Regions from separate parts of the Streptomyces sp. GS7 genome, predicted to be linked through region 1. Evidence: riboswitches for the same ligand, from Rfam matches in the RefSeq annotation. Region 1 holds a riboswitch; the other holds the start of a gene.
What was found. A riboswitch is a leader RNA that binds a small molecule or an ion and turns the genes downstream of it on or off. The one in region 1 is predicted to bind S-adenosylmethionine.
Positions count from the first base shown of each region.

Region 2: linked by a shared signal. The riboswitch ahead of GR130_RS09355 (aminotransferase class V-fold PLP-dependent enzyme) and the one ahead of thrC (threonine synthase) in region 1 are both predicted to bind S-adenosylmethionine.

Region 1 is NZ_CP047146.1:8,292,116-8,300,321, reverse strand. It holds gene GR130_RS35990 (hypothetical protein) at 1-158, opposite strand, end outside; gene GR130_RS35985 (cytochrome c oxidase assembly protein) at 245-1,369, opposite strand; gene GR130_RS35980 (alpha,alpha-trehalose-phosphate synthase (UDP-forming)) at 1,488-2,981, opposite strand; gene GR130_RS35975 (glucosyl-3-phosphoglycerate synthase) at 3,031-4,005, opposite strand; SAM riboswitch class I at 4,179-4,331, shown strand; gene thrC (threonine synthase) at 4,349-5,626, shown strand; gene GR130_RS35965 (MoaD/ThiS family protein) at 5,700-5,978, shown strand; gene GR130_RS35960 (cold-shock protein) at 6,420-6,623, shown strand; gene groL (chaperonin GroEL) at 7,033-8,206, shown strand, end outside.
Region 2 is NZ_CP047146.1:2,170,050-2,178,255, reverse strand. It holds gene GR130_RS09375 (NYN domain-containing protein) at 117-1,433, opposite strand; gene GR130_RS09370 (hypothetical protein) at 1,509-1,748, opposite strand; gene GR130_RS09365 (rhomboid family intramembrane serine protease) at 1,942-2,673, shown strand; gene GR130_RS09360 (Lrp/AsnC family transcriptional regulator) at 2,670-2,951, shown strand; gene GR130_RS09355 (aminotransferase class V-fold PLP-dependent enzyme) at 3,532-4,962, opposite strand; SAM riboswitch class IV at 5,175-5,292, opposite strand; gene trpD (anthranilate phosphoribosyltransferase) at 5,378-6,442, opposite strand; gene qcrB (cytochrome bc1 complex cytochrome b subunit) at 6,583-8,206, opposite strand, start outside.

The DNA.
Region 1 (8,206 bases):
GGCCCGGACGGGGCGGAGGCGGAGGAGCCCGGCGCCCCGGACTTCGAGGAGCTGCCGCCCTTCGGGTCGGACCCGCTCTTGCCGGACGTGCAGCCGGCGAGCGTGGTCGCCAGGACGGTGACGGCCGCAACCGCGGCCCATCGTGCGGAGATTGACATGGAACAAGAACTACCCCACTCCGGCCCCGCACAGCCGCGTGACGGGAGTGCGGGGGAGCATCCGCGGCGCGCCGGGCCCGGCTGGGCTAGCGCCCCCGGCGGAAGCGCTCGCCCACCGCGCCCTGATCGGTCTCCCACCAGGGCCGGGTCAACTCCGGTTGCGGAACAGTGGGTTCCGACCGCCGTACGGCCGGTTCGCCCGCTGTGTCGGTGCTGCCGGTGTTGTCAGTCTTGCCGGTGTTGCCGGTGTTGCCGGTGTCTTCGGACGCCCGCCCGGCCGGGGTCGGGGCCGCCGCGGGGGCGACCACCGCCAGCTCCCGGTCCAGCTGCGCGTCCAGCGCCGCTGTCCGGCCGCGCTCCGCCCGCACCCACTCCGCGAACACCGCGATCATGAACGGCAGTCCGACCAGCTCCGCGATCGACAGCATCAGCCCGCCGCCGAGCATCTGGTCCTGCTCCGGACTCGGGCCCCACGGCCGGTGCTGGGACGTGTACCAGCCGCCCGCGATCAGCGTCCCGCTGGTCATCACCACAATCCCGGGCACCGCGTCGACCAGCCCGTCCACCAGCACCAGCAGCGCCCGCACCGGATGGCTGCACCACGAGGGCAGCAGCTCCTCGCGGGTGAGCATCGGCAGCACGAACAGGCTGCCGGTGACGATCAGTTGCAGATACATCAGCTCGTGCAGCGGACCGTGCCGCAGCGCCGTCGAAAAATACGGCGTGAAGTAGATCGCCAGCTCGGAGGAGAGCACCAGAACGGTACTCACCAGCGGAAACGTCAGCAGCCGCAGCACCCGCCCGGAGAGCGCCGCGCGCAGCCGGCGCGCCGTACGGCCGTCCTCGGGCAGCGCCCGCAGCGCCAGCGAGAGCGGATCGCCGAGCGCCAGCCCGAGCGGCGCGATCAGATCGAGCACGATGTTCTGCACCGCGGCCGGCCAGAACAGCTCGTGGTCGTAGACCGCCAGCCCGGACATGGTCGCCACCACGACCGCCCCGAGCCCCAGGCCCGCGAACGCCACCGTCCGCGCCACCGGCCACCGCTCCCCGCGCCGCGCCAGCCGGACCACTCCCCAGGCGTACAGGCCGCCCAGCACGAGCACCAGCACGAGCGCGTACGGGTCGAGCTGCCAGCTGCCGGCCAGCCGCCCCGCGGTCGGCTCCGGCAGACCGGCCGCGAGCGTCGTGGTCGCAAGCGTTGTCACTGTCACGGACCACCACGCTAGCCGGGCCCGCGGACGATCTACCGGCGGGGCACCTCGGTGCGCCCCCGCCCGAGTCCTCAAGGAGCAGCGGGACCGGCCGCCGACGCGCCCGCGCGGGCGCCGGTCACTCCGCCAGCGCCCGCAACTGCTCCAGGAACCACCGTGCCGGCGGCAGTGCGGTGGCCGCCGCGGCCAGCCGCGCACTGCGCTCCGCCCGTTCCCCGGCGGGCATCGACAGCGCCGTGTGCAGCGCCTCCGCGGTCGCCCCGACGTCGTACGGATTGACGCCCAGCGCGTCCTCGCCCAGTTCCTCCCAGGCGCCCGCCTCCCGCGACAGCACCAGCGCACAGCCCGCGTCGGACACCACCGGCACCTCCTTCGCGACCAGGTTCATCCCGTCCCGGATCGGATTGACCAGCGCCACGTCCGCGAGCCGGTACGCCGCCAGCGACCGCGCGAAGTCGTCCTTCACATGCAGCACGACCGGCTGCCAGCCGGCCGTCCCGAATTCGGCGTTGATCTCGTCCGCGAGCCGGCCGACCTGGGCGGTGTAGTCGCGGTAGACGGGGAGGTCCTGCCGCGAGGGGTAGGCGAACGCGAGGTGCACCACCCGCTCCCGCCACTCCGGCCGGTCGGCCAGCAGCCGCCGGTACGCGAGCAGTCCGCGCACGATGTTCTTGGACAGCTCCGTCCGGTCGACCCGGACGATCGTCTTCCGGTCCGCCCCGCCGATCTGCTCCCGCAGCGCCGCCATCCGCTCCTCGACGTCGGCCCGCCGCGACCGCTCCCGCAGGAACTCCGCATCGGCGCCCAGGCCGTACACCCCGATCCTGGTCCGGTGCGCCTTGCGGTCCGGTGGCATCGCGATGACGCTGGGCGCCTCGTGGCGCGGCCAGTGCGCCGTGCAGTCCCCGCCCAGCGCCTGCTCGCAGCAGGCCGTGAACGCCCGCGCCCACCGCCCGGTCAGGAAGTTCGCCCGGTCCGCGCCGAGGATCCCCAGCACCAGCTGCCGCTGGATGTCGTCGGGCAGCATCGCGAAGTACTCCGGCGGCGCCCAGGGCGTGTGCGAGAAGTGCGCGATGTGGACGTCCGGCCGCACCTCGCGCAGCATCCCCGGCACCAGCGCCAGGTGGTAGTCCTGCACCAGCACCGCCGCCCCCGGGCTCGCGCAGTCCGCGAGCGCGGTCGCGAACGCCGCGTTGTACGCCTCGTACGCCGCCCACTGGCCGCGGAAGTCCGCGTCGAACACCGGCTCCAGGGGCGTCTGGTACAGCATGTGGTGCACGAACCACAGCACGGAGTTGGCGATGCCGTTGTACGCGGCGGCGTGCACATCGGCCGCGATGTCCAGCATCCGGACGCGCTGTCCACCGGTGTCCGCGGTATCCAGCAGCCCCCCGGTCCGCCGCACGGCCTCCCGGTCACCGTCCCCCAGCGCCGAGCACACCCACACCGCGTCTGTCTCCGGGCCGATCACCGACAGCCCCGACACCAGCCCCCCGCCGCCCCGCCTCGCGGTCAGCTCCCCGTCCTCTCCCAGGGCGTACGACACCGGCCCACGGTTGGACGCGACGAGAACCTCGGCACCTGGCTGGACCGCACTGCGCTCGGAGACCATGTCGCGACATTAACCACTGACCGATCCGCGCAAACGTACGGATCGCCGCTCAGGCTGCCCGCCGTTCCGCGTATTCGGGGATTTCGGCCATCGGCGGACGCTCCTCGGTGTCCACATCCGTCGTCCGCGGCACGAAGCCGTGCTCGCCGCGGTCGAACTGGGTGAGCCGGGGGCGCACCAAGTGACCCCGGGCCAACCGGAGTTGGGCGGTCCGGTAGATCGCCGCGGCCATCCGCCCGAGGGCCTGCCCGCCCTGGTGGCGGTGCTTGCGAACCCCCACGTCCACCTGCGCCAGCGCGTCCAGCCCGACGGTGTGCAGCGCGTCCACCAGCAGCCCCAGCTCGACCCCGTACCCGACGGGGAAGGGCAGCCGCTCCAGCAGCGAACGGCGGGCCGCGTACTCGCCGCCCAGCGGCTGCACGAAGCCGGCCAGCTGCGGCCAGTGCAGATTCAGCAGCGGCCGGGCCACCAGCTCGGTCACCCGCCCGCCCTGCTCCACCCCGGCGGCAGACCGGACCTGCCCGGCCCCGGTCTCCAGCGGCCGGTCGTACATCGCCTTGACGAACTGGATCTCCGGATCGGTCAGCAGCGGGCCGACGATCCCGGACACGAAGCCGGCGGAGAACTCCCGCAGGTCGGCGTCCACGAAGCAGACGATGTCGCCGGTGGTGACCAGAAGGGAGCGCCACAGGACCTCGCCCTTGCCGGGCACCGCCGGGATCCGGGGCAGCACGCTGTCCCGGTGGACGACCCGGGCGCCGGCCGCGGCGGCGACCTCTGCGGTGCGGTCGGTGGAGCCCGAGTCCAACACCACCAGCTCGTCGACCAGCGGGACGTCGGCGGTCATCAGCTCGGCCCGGATCGTGGCGACGATGGCGCCGACCGTGGCCTCCTCATCGAGCGCGGGCAGCACCACGCTGACCGTCCGGCCCGTCTGCCGCTTCGCCTCCAACAGCTGCTCCAGCGGCCGGTCCGCGGCGGACCAGGAGCGGCTGCCGAGCCAGCGCTCCACCTCTTCCAGCACGTCTACGACACTCCTCGATCGGCGCCCCGGGGGGCGACCGCTGTGATCCATCTCGCGGTTCGGACGACTATCTCAACCGTCAGCGCCTTCGGTTACAGTCTTGAACAACGCGGATCGCCCTCGCATGTCGGGGTCTCCGCGCCACAAACGCCTGGGTCCGCCCAGCGCCATACCGCTCATCCAGAGGGGCAGAGGGATACGGCCCGTTGAAGCCCCGGCAACCCTCCAGTCGGTCTCCGCCGCAGCACGCACTGCGCGCGAGGCTCCCGGCTAGGGAAGGTGCCAAATCCGTCTCACGGCGAGATGCGTCGTGAGGAAGATGAGGAGAAAGGGCCTCGCCTCCATGGCTGTGCACGTCACCGAATCCACTCCCTCTGTCGCTCTCGGCCCCGCCGTCGCGCTCTCCTGCCGCGAGTGCGGACAGCGCTTCGATCTCGGCCCGATCTTCGCGTGCCAGGAATGTTTCGGCCCCCTCGAAGTCGCCTACGAGCTGCCGACCGGCGACCCCGAGGGGTTGAAGAAGCGGATCGAGGCCGGCCCCGACAACATCTGGCGCTACGCCCCGCTGCTCCCCGTCCCCGCGGACGTGGCCGACAAGCCGAACCTCAACCCCGGCTTCACCAAGCTCGTCAAGGCCGACCGGCTCGCCGCCGAACTGGGCGTCACCGGCGGCCTGTACGTGAAGGACGACTCCGGCAACCCGACCCACTCCTTCAAGGACCGGGTCGTCGCGATCGCCGTCGAGGCCGCCCGCGCCTTCGGCTTCACCACCCTCTCCTGCTCCTCGACCGGCAACCTGGCCGGTGCGGTCGGCGCCGCGGCGCGCCGCGCGGGCCTCAAGTCCTGCGTCTTCATCCCGCACGACCTGGAGGCCGGCAAGGTCGTGATGGCCGCGGTCTACGGCGGCGACCTGGTCGGCATCGAGGGCAACTACGACGACGTCAACCGCTTCTGCTCGGAACTCATCGGCGACCCGCTGGGCGAGGGCTGGGGCTTCGTCAACGTCAACCTCCGCCCGTACTACGGCGAGGGCTCCAAGACGCTGGCGTACGAGATCTGCGAGCAGCTGGGCTGGCGGCTGCCGGACCAGATCGTCATCCCGATCGCCTCCGGCTCCCAGCTCACCAAGATCGACAAGGGGCTCAAGGAGCTGATCGCCCTCGGCCTCGTCGAGGACCGGCCGTACAAGATCTTCGGTGCGCAGGCCGAGGGCTGCTCGCCGGTGTCGGCCGCCTTCAAGGCCGGGCACGACGTCGTACGGCCGCAGAAGCCGAACACCATCGCCAAGTCGCTGGCGATCGGCAACCCGGCCGACGGTCCGTACGTGCTCGACATCGCACGCCGTACGGGCGGTGCGGTCGAGGACGTCGACGACGAGCAGATCGTGGACGCGATCAGGCTGCTGGCCCGTACGGAGGGGATCTTCGCGGAGACCGCGGGCGGGGTGACCGTCGGCGTGACCAGGAAGCTGATCGAGGACGGTGTGCTCGACCCGTCGCTGACCACGGTCGTGCTGAACACCGGTGACGGCCTGAAGACCCTCGACGCCGTCGCCGCCGGTCCCACGGCCACCATCCGCCCCGACCTGGACGCGTTCCGCACGGCCGGCCTGGCCGGCTGAGCCCGCTTTCGCCCCTACGCTGCCGCCGGGCAGCTCCCCCAGTCCTACCCCGCACCCGCTGGAAGGCAGAACCATGAGCGTCAAGGTCCGCATCCCCACCATCCTCCGTACGTACACCGGCGGCGCGGCCGAGGTGGCCGCCGAGGGCGCGACCCTCTCCGAGGTGATCTCCGACCTGGAGAAGAACCACCAGGGCATCGCGGCCCGTGTGCTGGACGACGCGGGCAAGCTCCGCCGGTTCGTGAACGTCTACGTCAATGACGACGACGTCCGCTTCGAGCAGGGCCTTCAGACCCCCACCCCGGACGGTGCGGGCGTTTCGATCATTCCCGCGGTCGCCGGAGGCTGCTGAGCGATCTGCCGCATTTGGCGCCTAATTTGCGCCAACTCTTGCGTTGCTTGACCGAAATTGCCCCGTCCGGCATAAACGGACGGGGCAATTCCGCGTTGTGAAAGGGGATACCATTGGGGCGATCCCTCTCGGCCTATCTCCGCGCGCGTGCCGAACGCATATGAGACCGCGGTGAGTTGTGCCCAAACCGTGTGCAGCTTTTGTCGCCTACGCGGCTTATTCCCGGCCCGAATTGCACCGGAAAATTGCGACTTCCGGTCATATTGCCGATTCCCTGCCGCCAGAATTCTCGTCCGATTGACCTGTTGCGCTGGGCATCGGTCCAGATACATTCAGCGGCGGTCGACGCGTTCCGGCGCACACCCCCATTCGCGGGGTGAGGTCTGACCCGGGTCCGCGGAGTGCGGTCCTGCGCAAGGGCCAGTAATAGGGGAGTTAGGCATGGCTCAGGGCACCGTCAAGTGGTTCAACGCGGAGAAGGGGTACGGCTTCATCGCGGTCGACGGTGGTGCGGATGTATTCGTCCACTACAGCGCGATCCAGATGGACGGTTACCGCACCCTTGAGGAGGGTCAGCGGGTCGAATTCGAGATCTCGCAGGGCCAGAAGGGGCCGCAGGCGGACATGGTTCGGGTCAGCGCCTGAGGCGGCGACCGACTGCGCGTCGGGAAGGCCCGCACCCTACCCATGGGGTGCGGGCCTTCCTGCTGCCCTTCTGCTGCCTGCCGCTGCCCGCCGGGGTGCGGATGTACCGACGGGCGCGCGGCGGGCCCCCGGCGCGCGGGTCCGAGGCGGCGCACGGCGCGCGGCCGGGGCGGGGCGGGCGCACGGGGCGGGCTCGGGAGTGTGGACGGGTCGGTGGGCGCTTGCACTCGACAGGGTCGAGTGCTAATCATTGCGTTAGCACTCTCCCCGTGAGAGTGCTGAATATGGACCGGGTCGGTGAGGCCCGCAGGCCGGGTGGGGCAAGGAACCACAAGGCATGCAGGCCGTCCGTCGCGGGCGCCAGCGCGGTCCGAGCTTTCTCCACCCCAGTCCGGGAGGACCACTTCACATGGCCAAGATCATCGCGTTCGACGAGGAGGCGCGGCGCGGCCTTGAGCGCGGTATGAACCAGCTCGCCGACGCCGTCAAGGTCACCCTCGGCCCCAAGGGCCGCAACGTCGTCCTTGAGAAGAAGTGGGGCGCCCCCACGATCACCAACGATGGTGTCTCCATCGCCAAGGAGATCGAGCTGGAGGACCCGTACGAGAAGATCGGCGCCGAGCTGGTCAAGGAGGTCGCGAAGAAGACGGACGACGTCGCCGGTGACGGCACGACGACCGCGACCGTCCTCGCCCAGGCGCTGGTTCGCGAGGGCCTGCGCAACGTCGCCGCCGGCGCCAACCCGATGGCCCTGAAGCGCGGCATCGAGAAGGCCGTCGAGGCCGTCTCCGGTGCGCTGCTCGACCAGGCCAAGGAGATCGAGACCAAGGAGCAGATCGCCTCCACCGCGTCCATCTCCGCCGCCGACCCGCAGATCGGCGAGCTGATCGCCGAGGCGATGGACAAGGTCGGCAAGGAAGGCGTCATCACCGTCGAGGAGTCCCAGACCTTCGGTCTGGAGCTGGAGCTCACCGAGGGTATGCGCTTCGACAAGGGCTACATCTCGGCGTACTTCGCGACCGACATGGAGCGCATGGAGGCGGCCCTCGAGGACCCCTACATCCTCATCGTCAACTCCAAGATCGGCAGCGTGAAGGACCTGCTGCCGCTCCTGGAGAAGGTCATGCAGTCCGGCAAGCCGCTGCTGATCATCGCCGAGGACGTCGAGGGCGAGGCCCTGTCGACCCTGGTCGTCAACAAGATCCGTGGCACCTTCAAGTCCGTCGCCGTCAAGGCCCCGGGCTTCGGTGACCGCCGCAAGGCCATGCTCGGCGACATCGCCATCCTCACCGGTGGCACCGTCATCTCCGAGGAGGTCGGCCTCAAGCTGGAGAACGCCGGTCTCGACCTGCTCGGCCGCGCCCGCAAGGTCGTCATCACCAAGGACGAGACCACCATCGTCGACGGTGCCGGCGACAGCGAGCAGGTTCAGGGCCGGGTCAACCAGATCCGCGCCGAGATCGAGAACAGCGACTCGGACTACGACCGCGAGAAGCTCCAGGAGCGCCTCGCGAAGCTGGCCGGCGGCGTGGCCGTCATCAAGGCCGGTGCCGCGACCGAGGTCGAGCTCAAGGAGCGCAAGC
Region 2 (8,206 bases), 6.1 Mb from region 1:
CTGCGCCACAGGCCCCAACTTTTACCAACATCACACGGGCCGTAAGCGGTACTTGACGCTCCGGTACGAATCGCAAGCGATTTTTCACAGCCCGATCACAAGCCGAGTGTGAAATGTCAGGTTCGTGCAAGTCGCTTGAGCAACAGGGCCGATGCAACCGGCCGGGCGCCCGCCTTGGCGACGCCGTCGGCCACCTCCCGGTCCGTGGAGACGACCACGACCGGCCGGCCGGGCGGCTCGGCCCGAACCAGCTGGCGGATCAACTCGTCGGCCGTCACGCCCGGTTTGCTGAACAGCACCCGCACCCCGCGCGGCGGCGCCAACAGCACCGGCGCGGCCAGCTCCGCCCCGTCGAAGACGCAGGTCATCTCCGCGCCGGTCTGCGCGGCCAGCACCGCGAGGCCACCCAGCAGCCGCAATCGCTGCTTTTCCAACGGCATGGTCGGATAGCCGGTTTTGGTGACGTTGTAGCCATCCACCACCAAATGCGCCTGCGGCAGGGCCAGTAGCTGGTCCAGCAGCGCCGGGTCGGTCTCGGAGAGCGCCCGGGTCGCGATGTCCTTCGGCGTCATCCGGCCCGGCGCGACCGCGTCGACGGTGTCCGCCGGGCGGACGGCGGCCGGCGGCAGGGCCAGCTCGCGGCGCAGCCCCTGGGCCGCGTCCAGCACGGTGTCCAGCAGCAGCCGCAGCCGCATGTCCTCGACGCTGCGCCCCTCGCGGGCCGAGCGCCGGCTGGTCTCCAGCGCCGCCTCGGCCTCCGCGATCCGCGCCCTGAGCCGGCGCACCTCGCTGTCCGCCGCGGTCCGCTCGGCCGCCGCCCGCTCCCGCGCCTCGACCACCGCGGCCTCGGCCTTGCGGACCGCCGCCTCGCCGCGCTTGACGTCGCTGAGCGCGCTGCGCAGCTTGCGCTGCAGCGACTCGTTCTCCTTGCGGGCCGCCTCCAGGTCCGCCCGGACCCGGTCCGCGTCCGTACGGGCCTCGCCGCGCGCCTGCACCAGTTCCTCGCGCAGCCGGGACAGTTCCCGCTCGACCTCCTCGCCGGCCCGTTCGGCACGCGCCCGCTGCGCCTCCTCGCCCGCCGCCGCGACCAGCTTGACCCAGCCCTCGGGGCGCAGCACGTACGCCGCCGCGGCGACATCGAGCGGATCGGCGGCGGCGGGCGGGGTGCCGTGCTCCAGCGCCTCGGCCAGCTCGGGCTGGGACTCGCGCAGCTTCCCGGCGATCCGCTGCCGGAAGACCGGGTCGCTCTCCAGCGCCGCGGCCATCGCGTTGCCGGCGAACTTGGCCCGACGAGTCGGGGTGAAACGGGCGTACTGCCGCAGCGGTGGCGGAAGTTCGGCGATCGTCAGGGCGCCGAACGACTCCGCGGTGAGCGCCACGACGCGGCGCCGTACGCCCTCGGGCAGCGGCTGGTCGAGCACGTCGTCGGCCATCCCCTCGGGGGCGTCGTCACGCTCCGCTCCCGGCTCCCCTTCTGGACGTTCCACCACTGCTGCATCGCTCCGATCTCAGGCGCTCGCGCCCGGACGGTCCACCAGCTCGATCTGGTCGACCGCGTTGCACCAGCGGCAGCGCACGGACTCGACGCTCTCGCTGAGGACCTCGCGCTCCTCCACCTTCGGCTCTCCCGCCAGGTCCAGGTGCACGTACTCGACCACCTTGGACCGGCGGGTCACATCGAAACGGGTGAGATTGCCGCACAGCGTGCAGCGCCACCGCGTCTCGGCCGTCGGCAAGGGAACAGCCATGGTGTCGTCCTCTTTCGTGCTCGTCGGGCTCGTGCTGGGGTCGGTTCACGCGGTACGCCGTCGGACTGCGGAACTACGCAACGTACTTCCTGTAACCCTACGGCCTGATGGGGGGCCGGTGCGGGCCCGCCCGGGAGGCGGGACGCGGCGAGGCACTCTGTCCCGATTCACCGCATTGCGTCATGATCACTTCATGACGGCGCCGGCCCACCCCGCCCGCTCGCTGAGAGCGGTGTTCTCCCGGATGACGAACGTGCTGATCGGGCTGTGCTGCGCGGTCTTCGTGTTCGGACCGGCCTCCGGACTGCTGCGGATATACGGCACCGGCGACGCCCTGCTGCGGGCTCAGACCCGGTACTTCGAGCACTGGGGCGTGATTCCGCTCGATCTGTGGAGCGGCTCGGCGAAGGCCCTGATCACCCCGCTCACCGCGCTGTTCGTGCACGGAAGCTGGCTGCATCTGCTCGGCAACATACTGTTTCTGTACGTCTTCGGCGGGATGACCGAGACCCGGATGGGCCGGCTCCCGTTCACCGTCTTCTACCTGACCGTCGGCTATCTGGCGCTGCTGGGCTACGCCGCCGCGCACGCCTCCTCGGACCAGACCCTGGTCGGCGCCTCCGGCTCGATCTCCGGCGTCCTGGGCGCCTTCCTCTTCCTCTTCCCGCGGGCCCGGGTCACCAGCGTCTTCCCGTTCCTGTTCTTCCTGCCGCTGCGCTTCCCCGCCTGGCTCGTCCTGCTCTTCTGGTTCTTCCTCCAGTGGCAGGCGGCCCGGCACGACCCCTCGGGCCCCGGCGTCGCCTACCTCGCCCATGTCGTTGGCTTCGCGCTCGGCTTCCTCTACGCCTGGGCCCGCTACGGGAGGGATACTGTGGGGGCGACCAGGGACAACCGGCCCGCGACCGAGGGAGAGAGCCAGCCGTGATCACGTCGATCGTGCTCATCAAGACCAGCGTGGACCAGATCCCGGAGATCGCGGAGAAGATCGCCGCACTGGAGGGTGTCAGCGAGGTCTACTCGGTCACCGGCGCGCACGACCTCATCGCGATGGTCCGGGTCGCCGAGCACGACCAGCTCGCGGACGTCATCCCCGGCCGCATCAGCAAGGTCCCCGGCGTAGCCTCCACCGAGACGCACATCGCCTTCCGCACGTACTCCCAGCACGACCTGGAGGCGGCGTTCTCCATCGGCCTGGACGCGTGACGCTGGCGCTTGGCTGGCTTCCCACGTTGTCGGCTTTCCCGCCGTGGGGGTTTGTCGCCGTTGCGCGGCTCCGCTGCGCTTTGCCTGCTTCCCACGTTGCCGAGTGCGGCGCCGTTGCTCCCCCACTGCCTGAAGCGCGTGGGAGGTACCCCCACGCGGCGGGCGGGGCCGCTGCGCGGGGCTGTCGGCTGCGGTGGCGGTCCTGCGGGGCAGGGTGTCCGGACTGCTTCGCTTTACGTCCGGACACCCTGCCCCTCCGGCCCGCCCCCTCCCGTGAATGGGTGGGAAAAGAGACGGGTGGGGCGCGCGTGACTGGGCCCGCGCCGGTTCATGGGTGGAAAGAGACCGTCACCGGACCACTCGCCCAAGCCCCCATCCACCGTCTTTCTCCTCCCACCCACGGGAGGGGGCGGGCCGGAGGGGGCGGTGTGCAGGACGTAAAGCGAAGCAGTCCTGCATACCGCCCCCGGAGGACCGCCACCGCACCCGAAAGCCCCGCGCAGCGGACAACACCCCGCGCCGAAGGCGCAAAAGCGAGCAACCCCCACGGCGGGAAAGCCGAACACGTGGGAGGGACAAGCTACGCACTCCGTACCGGGACACAACGGCCGTCCTCCGTGCGGTAGTTCCACCGCGCACCGTTCGTCACCAAATCCCTGACCGCGCGGACGAACCGCTCGACGTGCTCGTCGGGGGTCCCGGCGCCGAAGCTGACCCGGATCGCGTTCAGCGACCGCTCCCCCGGGGCCGCTTCCGGGGCGCCGCATTCCCCCGGGTCCTGCGGGTTGCCGCCCAGCAGGGTGCGGACGAGGGGGTGCGCGCAGAACAGGCCGTCGCGGACGCCGATGCCGTACTCCGCGGACAGCGCCGCCGCGAAGTGCGAGCTGTTCCAGCCCTCGACCACGAACGAAAGGACGCCCACCCGCGGCGCGTCATCGCCGAAGAGGGAGAGCACCCGGACCTCCGGAACGTCGGCAAGGCCCGCCCGGACACGGGCGATCAGCTCCTGCTCGCGGGCGACCAGCCCCGCGAAGCCGGCCTCGGTCAGTGCCTGGCAGGCGGAGGCGATGGCATAGGCGCCGATGACGTTGGGCGACCCGGCCTCGTGCCGGGCCGCGGTGGTGTGCCACTCGACGTCCACCCCGCCGTCGGTGCGCCGCGCGACCTTCCGGCTGGCACCGCCGCCGGCCAGGTACGGCTCGGCCTGCTGGAGCCAGTCGGCGCGGCCGGCCAGTACGCCGGCGCCGAACGGTGCGTACAGCTTGTGGCCGGAGAACGCGACCCAGTCGACGTCGAGTTCCGCGATGTCCACGGGGTGGTGCGGCGCGAGCTGGGCCGCGTCCAGCACGATCCGCGCGCCGTGGGCGTGCGCGGCGGCGGCCAGTTCGCGGACCGGCCACAGTTCACCGGTGACGTTCGAGGCGCCGGTGACGCAGACCAGTGCCGGGCCGTAGGGCTCGCGGGCGGCCAGCGCCTTGTCCAGGGTGTCCACCGCCTGCCGCGGGGTGCGCGGCGCGTTCAGATAGGTCACCGCGAGGTCCGCGCGGTGCTCCCAGGGCAGCAGCGAGGCGTGGTGCTCGGTCTCGAAGACGAACACCCGGGTGCCCTGCGGGAGCGCGGCGGCGAGCAGGTTCAGCGAGTCGGTGGTGGAGCGGGTGAAGACGACCTGGTCGCCCTCCCGTCGCCCACCACCGCCCTTGCCGGACTGGGCTTCGCCCAGGCCCCCTTCGATGCGGCAGCCGAGGAAGTCGGCGACCGTCTTCCGGGCGTTCTCGAAGAGGTCGGTGGAGAGCTGCGAGAGGTAACCGGCACCGCGGTGGACGCTGCCGTAGTACGGGGCGTAGGCGGCCACGTCGTCCCAGACCCGCTGGAGCGCCGGGGCGCTGGCGGCGTAGTCCAGTGCGGCGTAGTCGACCTCGCCGCCGGTCACCAGCGGGACGAGGACATCGCGCCCCAGCACGGGCAGCGGGGCACAGACGGAGGGGTCGGCGGCAACGGCGGAAACGGACATGGCGAACTCCCGTGAGAGGCAAGCGAATTCGCTGCGGGCGGGCGCGTCGGCAGGCGTATGGAGGAACACCGGAGCGCACGGCGGCACCGCAACGTGAAGGAAAACCCTCGGCAGAAGAGGAGGGAAGGGGTGCGGAAGGGGGGCCTGCGGGCCCTATCGCATTCGCTGCATCACGGAAAGGACTCCCTCGGGGACCAGGATCCCTGGCGAGGGATCCGCGCTTGCCGCAGACCTCGCTGCCTGCGACCTGGTCATCACCCGGGGCACCCCGCCACGGAAGGAGGGTTGCCGGACAGCGGGCCGGGGCCTGTGTCGCTGTCACTCGTGACCTGGGCTGAATCATGCCACACGATCAACATGGCGCAAGCCCCGGTCCGCATCCCGGACCGGGGCCTGCGTCACCTGGCCGTTCGCGTCAGGCGTTGCTGGCCGCCACCCAGCGCTCCAGCACCCGCTTGGCGGCGCCCGAGTCGATCGCCTCGGCGGCCTTCGCGAGACCGGTCCGGATCCGCTCGGCCAGCGGGGCGTCCGACGGCTCCAGCGCCGCCAGCGCCGCCGCGGCGTTCAGCAGGACGGCATCGCGGACCGGCCCGGTCTCCCCGTCCAGCAGCCGGCGGGCCACGTCCGCGTTGTACGACGCGTCGGCGCCGCGCAGCGCCTCCACCGGCACCAGCTCGATGCCGACGTCCCGCGGGTCGAAGGGCTCCTCGCGGACCGTGCCGCCGCGCACGATCCACACCCGGGAGGTGGCGGTCGTGGTCAGCTCGTCCAGCCCGTCGTCGCCGCGGAACACCAGCGCCGAGGAGCCGCGCTCGGCGAGCACCCCGGCCAGGATCGGCGCCATCCGGGCGTCCGCGACGCCGGTCGCCTGGGCGCGGACCCGGGCGGGATTGGTCAGCGGGCCCAGCACGTTGAACGTGGTGCGGATCCCCAACTGCCCGCGGGCGGCGGCCACATGGCGCAGCGCGGGGTGGAACTTGGCCGCGAAGCAGAAGGTGATCCCGGCCTCCTCGGCGACCTCCACCACCCGTTGCGGGCTCAGGTCCAGATTGACGCCCAGCTTCTCCAGGACGTCGGAGGCGCCGCTGGCGGACGAGGCGGCCCGGCTGCCGTGCTTGACGACCTTGGCGCCGGTGCCGGCGACCACGATCGACGCCATGGTGGAGATGTTGACCGTCTTGGCGCCGTCACCGCCGGTGCCGACGATGTCCACGCTGGGGCCGGGCACCTCGATCAGGCTGGCGTGCGCGTACATCGCCCGCACCAGCCCGGTGATCTCCGCCACGGTCTCGCCCTTGGCGCGCAGCGCGACCGCGAAACCGGCGATCTGCGCGTCGGTGGCCTGGCCGCGCATGATCTTGTCCATGACCCAGGCGGTGTCGTCGGCGCCGAGGTCGCGGCCTTCCAGGAGGGCGTTCAGTACGGCCGGCCAGGAGTGGTCCGCCACGCTGCCGCCGCCTGCCGGGGTCACAACGTTCATGGTCCACGCTCCTGGTTCGTCTGCTGCGTATGCCGTCACCCTATCGAGCCCCGGGCATGCCGAAGGGCCCCGTCCTCTTCGTGGACGGGGCCCTCTGGGTGGCGTACTACCGGCGGTGCGCGCGGTGGCGCCCGCAGGGATCAGTGGTGGCCGTGGCCGCTGGTGATCTCCTTGTACTCCTCGACGGTGGGCTTCGGGATGACGTTGTCCTCGCCGTAGTAGCCCTTGGAGAGCTTGGCGCGCAGCTTCTCCGTGCGCTTGAGCTTGCGCCGGACGCCGTTCTCGTCGACCTCGGGGCCGAGGGCGATCGGCTCGGGCTGCTCGTGCTGCGTCAGGAAGTGCAGCTGCTCCTGGTCGAGGGGCTCGTGCACCTCGATGAACTCACCGTGCGGCAGGCGCTTGATGATGCCGGACTCGCGTCCGTGCAGCACCTTGTCCTTGTCGCGGCGCTGGAGGCCCAGGCAGATCCGCTTGGTGGCGATGAAGGCCAGCACCGGCCCGACGAAGAACGCGATCCGGACGAACCAGGTGATCGAGTTGATCGACAGGTGGAAGTGGGTGGCCCACAGGTCGTTGCCGCCACCGATCAGCATCACGAAGTACGCGACCAGCCAGGCCACGCCGAACCCGGTGCGGGTGGGCACGTTGCGCGGGCGGTCCAGGATGTGGTGCTCGCGCTTGTCGCCGCGGACCCAGGACTCGACGAACGGGTAGACCGCGATGGCGACCAGGACCAGCGGGAAGACCAGGATCGGGATGAGGACACCGAAGTTGATGGTGTGGCCCCAGAAGTTCCACTCCCAGCCCGGCATGACACGCACCAGGCCCTCGGCGAAGCCCATGTACCAGTCCGGCTGCGCACCGGTGGACACCTGGTCCGGCCGGTACGGACCGATGGCCCACACGGGGTTGATGCTGGCGACCGCGGCGATCACCGCGATGACGCCGAAGACCAGGAAGAAGAAGCCTCCGGCCTTGGCCATGTAGACCGGCAGCAGCGGCATGCCGACGACGTTGTTGTTCGTCTTGCCGGCGCCCGGGAACTGCGTGTGCTTGTGGTAGATGACGAGGATCAGGTGGGCCACCAGCAGGCCCAGCATGATGCCCGGCAGCAGCAGCACGTGGATCGTGAAGAACCTCGGGATGATGTCGTGCCCGGGGAACTCGCCGCCGAAGATGAACATCTGCAGGTACGAGCCGATCAGCGGCATCGCCAGGATGACGCCCTCGATGAACCGCACACCGGTGCCGGAGAGCAGGTCGTCGGGGAGCGAGTAACCGGTGAAGCCGGTGAACATGCCCAGCACGAACAGCAGGAAGCCGAAGAGCCAGTTGACCTCACGCGGCTTGCGGAACGCGCCGGTGAAGAACACCCGCATCATGTGGACCATCATCGCGGCCAGGAAGACCAGCGCGGCCCAGTGGTGGATCTGCCGGATCAGCAGACCACCGCGGACGTCGAAGCTGATGTCCAGCGTCGACTCGAACGCCTGGGTCATCCTGATCCCGTGCATCGGCACGTAGGACCCGTGGTAGGTGACCTCGGCCATGCTCGGGTGGAAGAACAGCGTCAGGTAGACACCGGTCAGGATGATGATGACGAAGCTGTAGAGCGCGACCTCGCCCAGCATGAAGGACCAGTGGTCCGGGAAGATCTTGCGCATGTTGGCCTTGGCGAGGCTGTAGATGCCCAGCCGGCCGTCCGCCCAGTCGGCGATCCGCTCGCCCCGTGGTGCCTGCCCACGGCGCGCAGTGGTCGCGGTT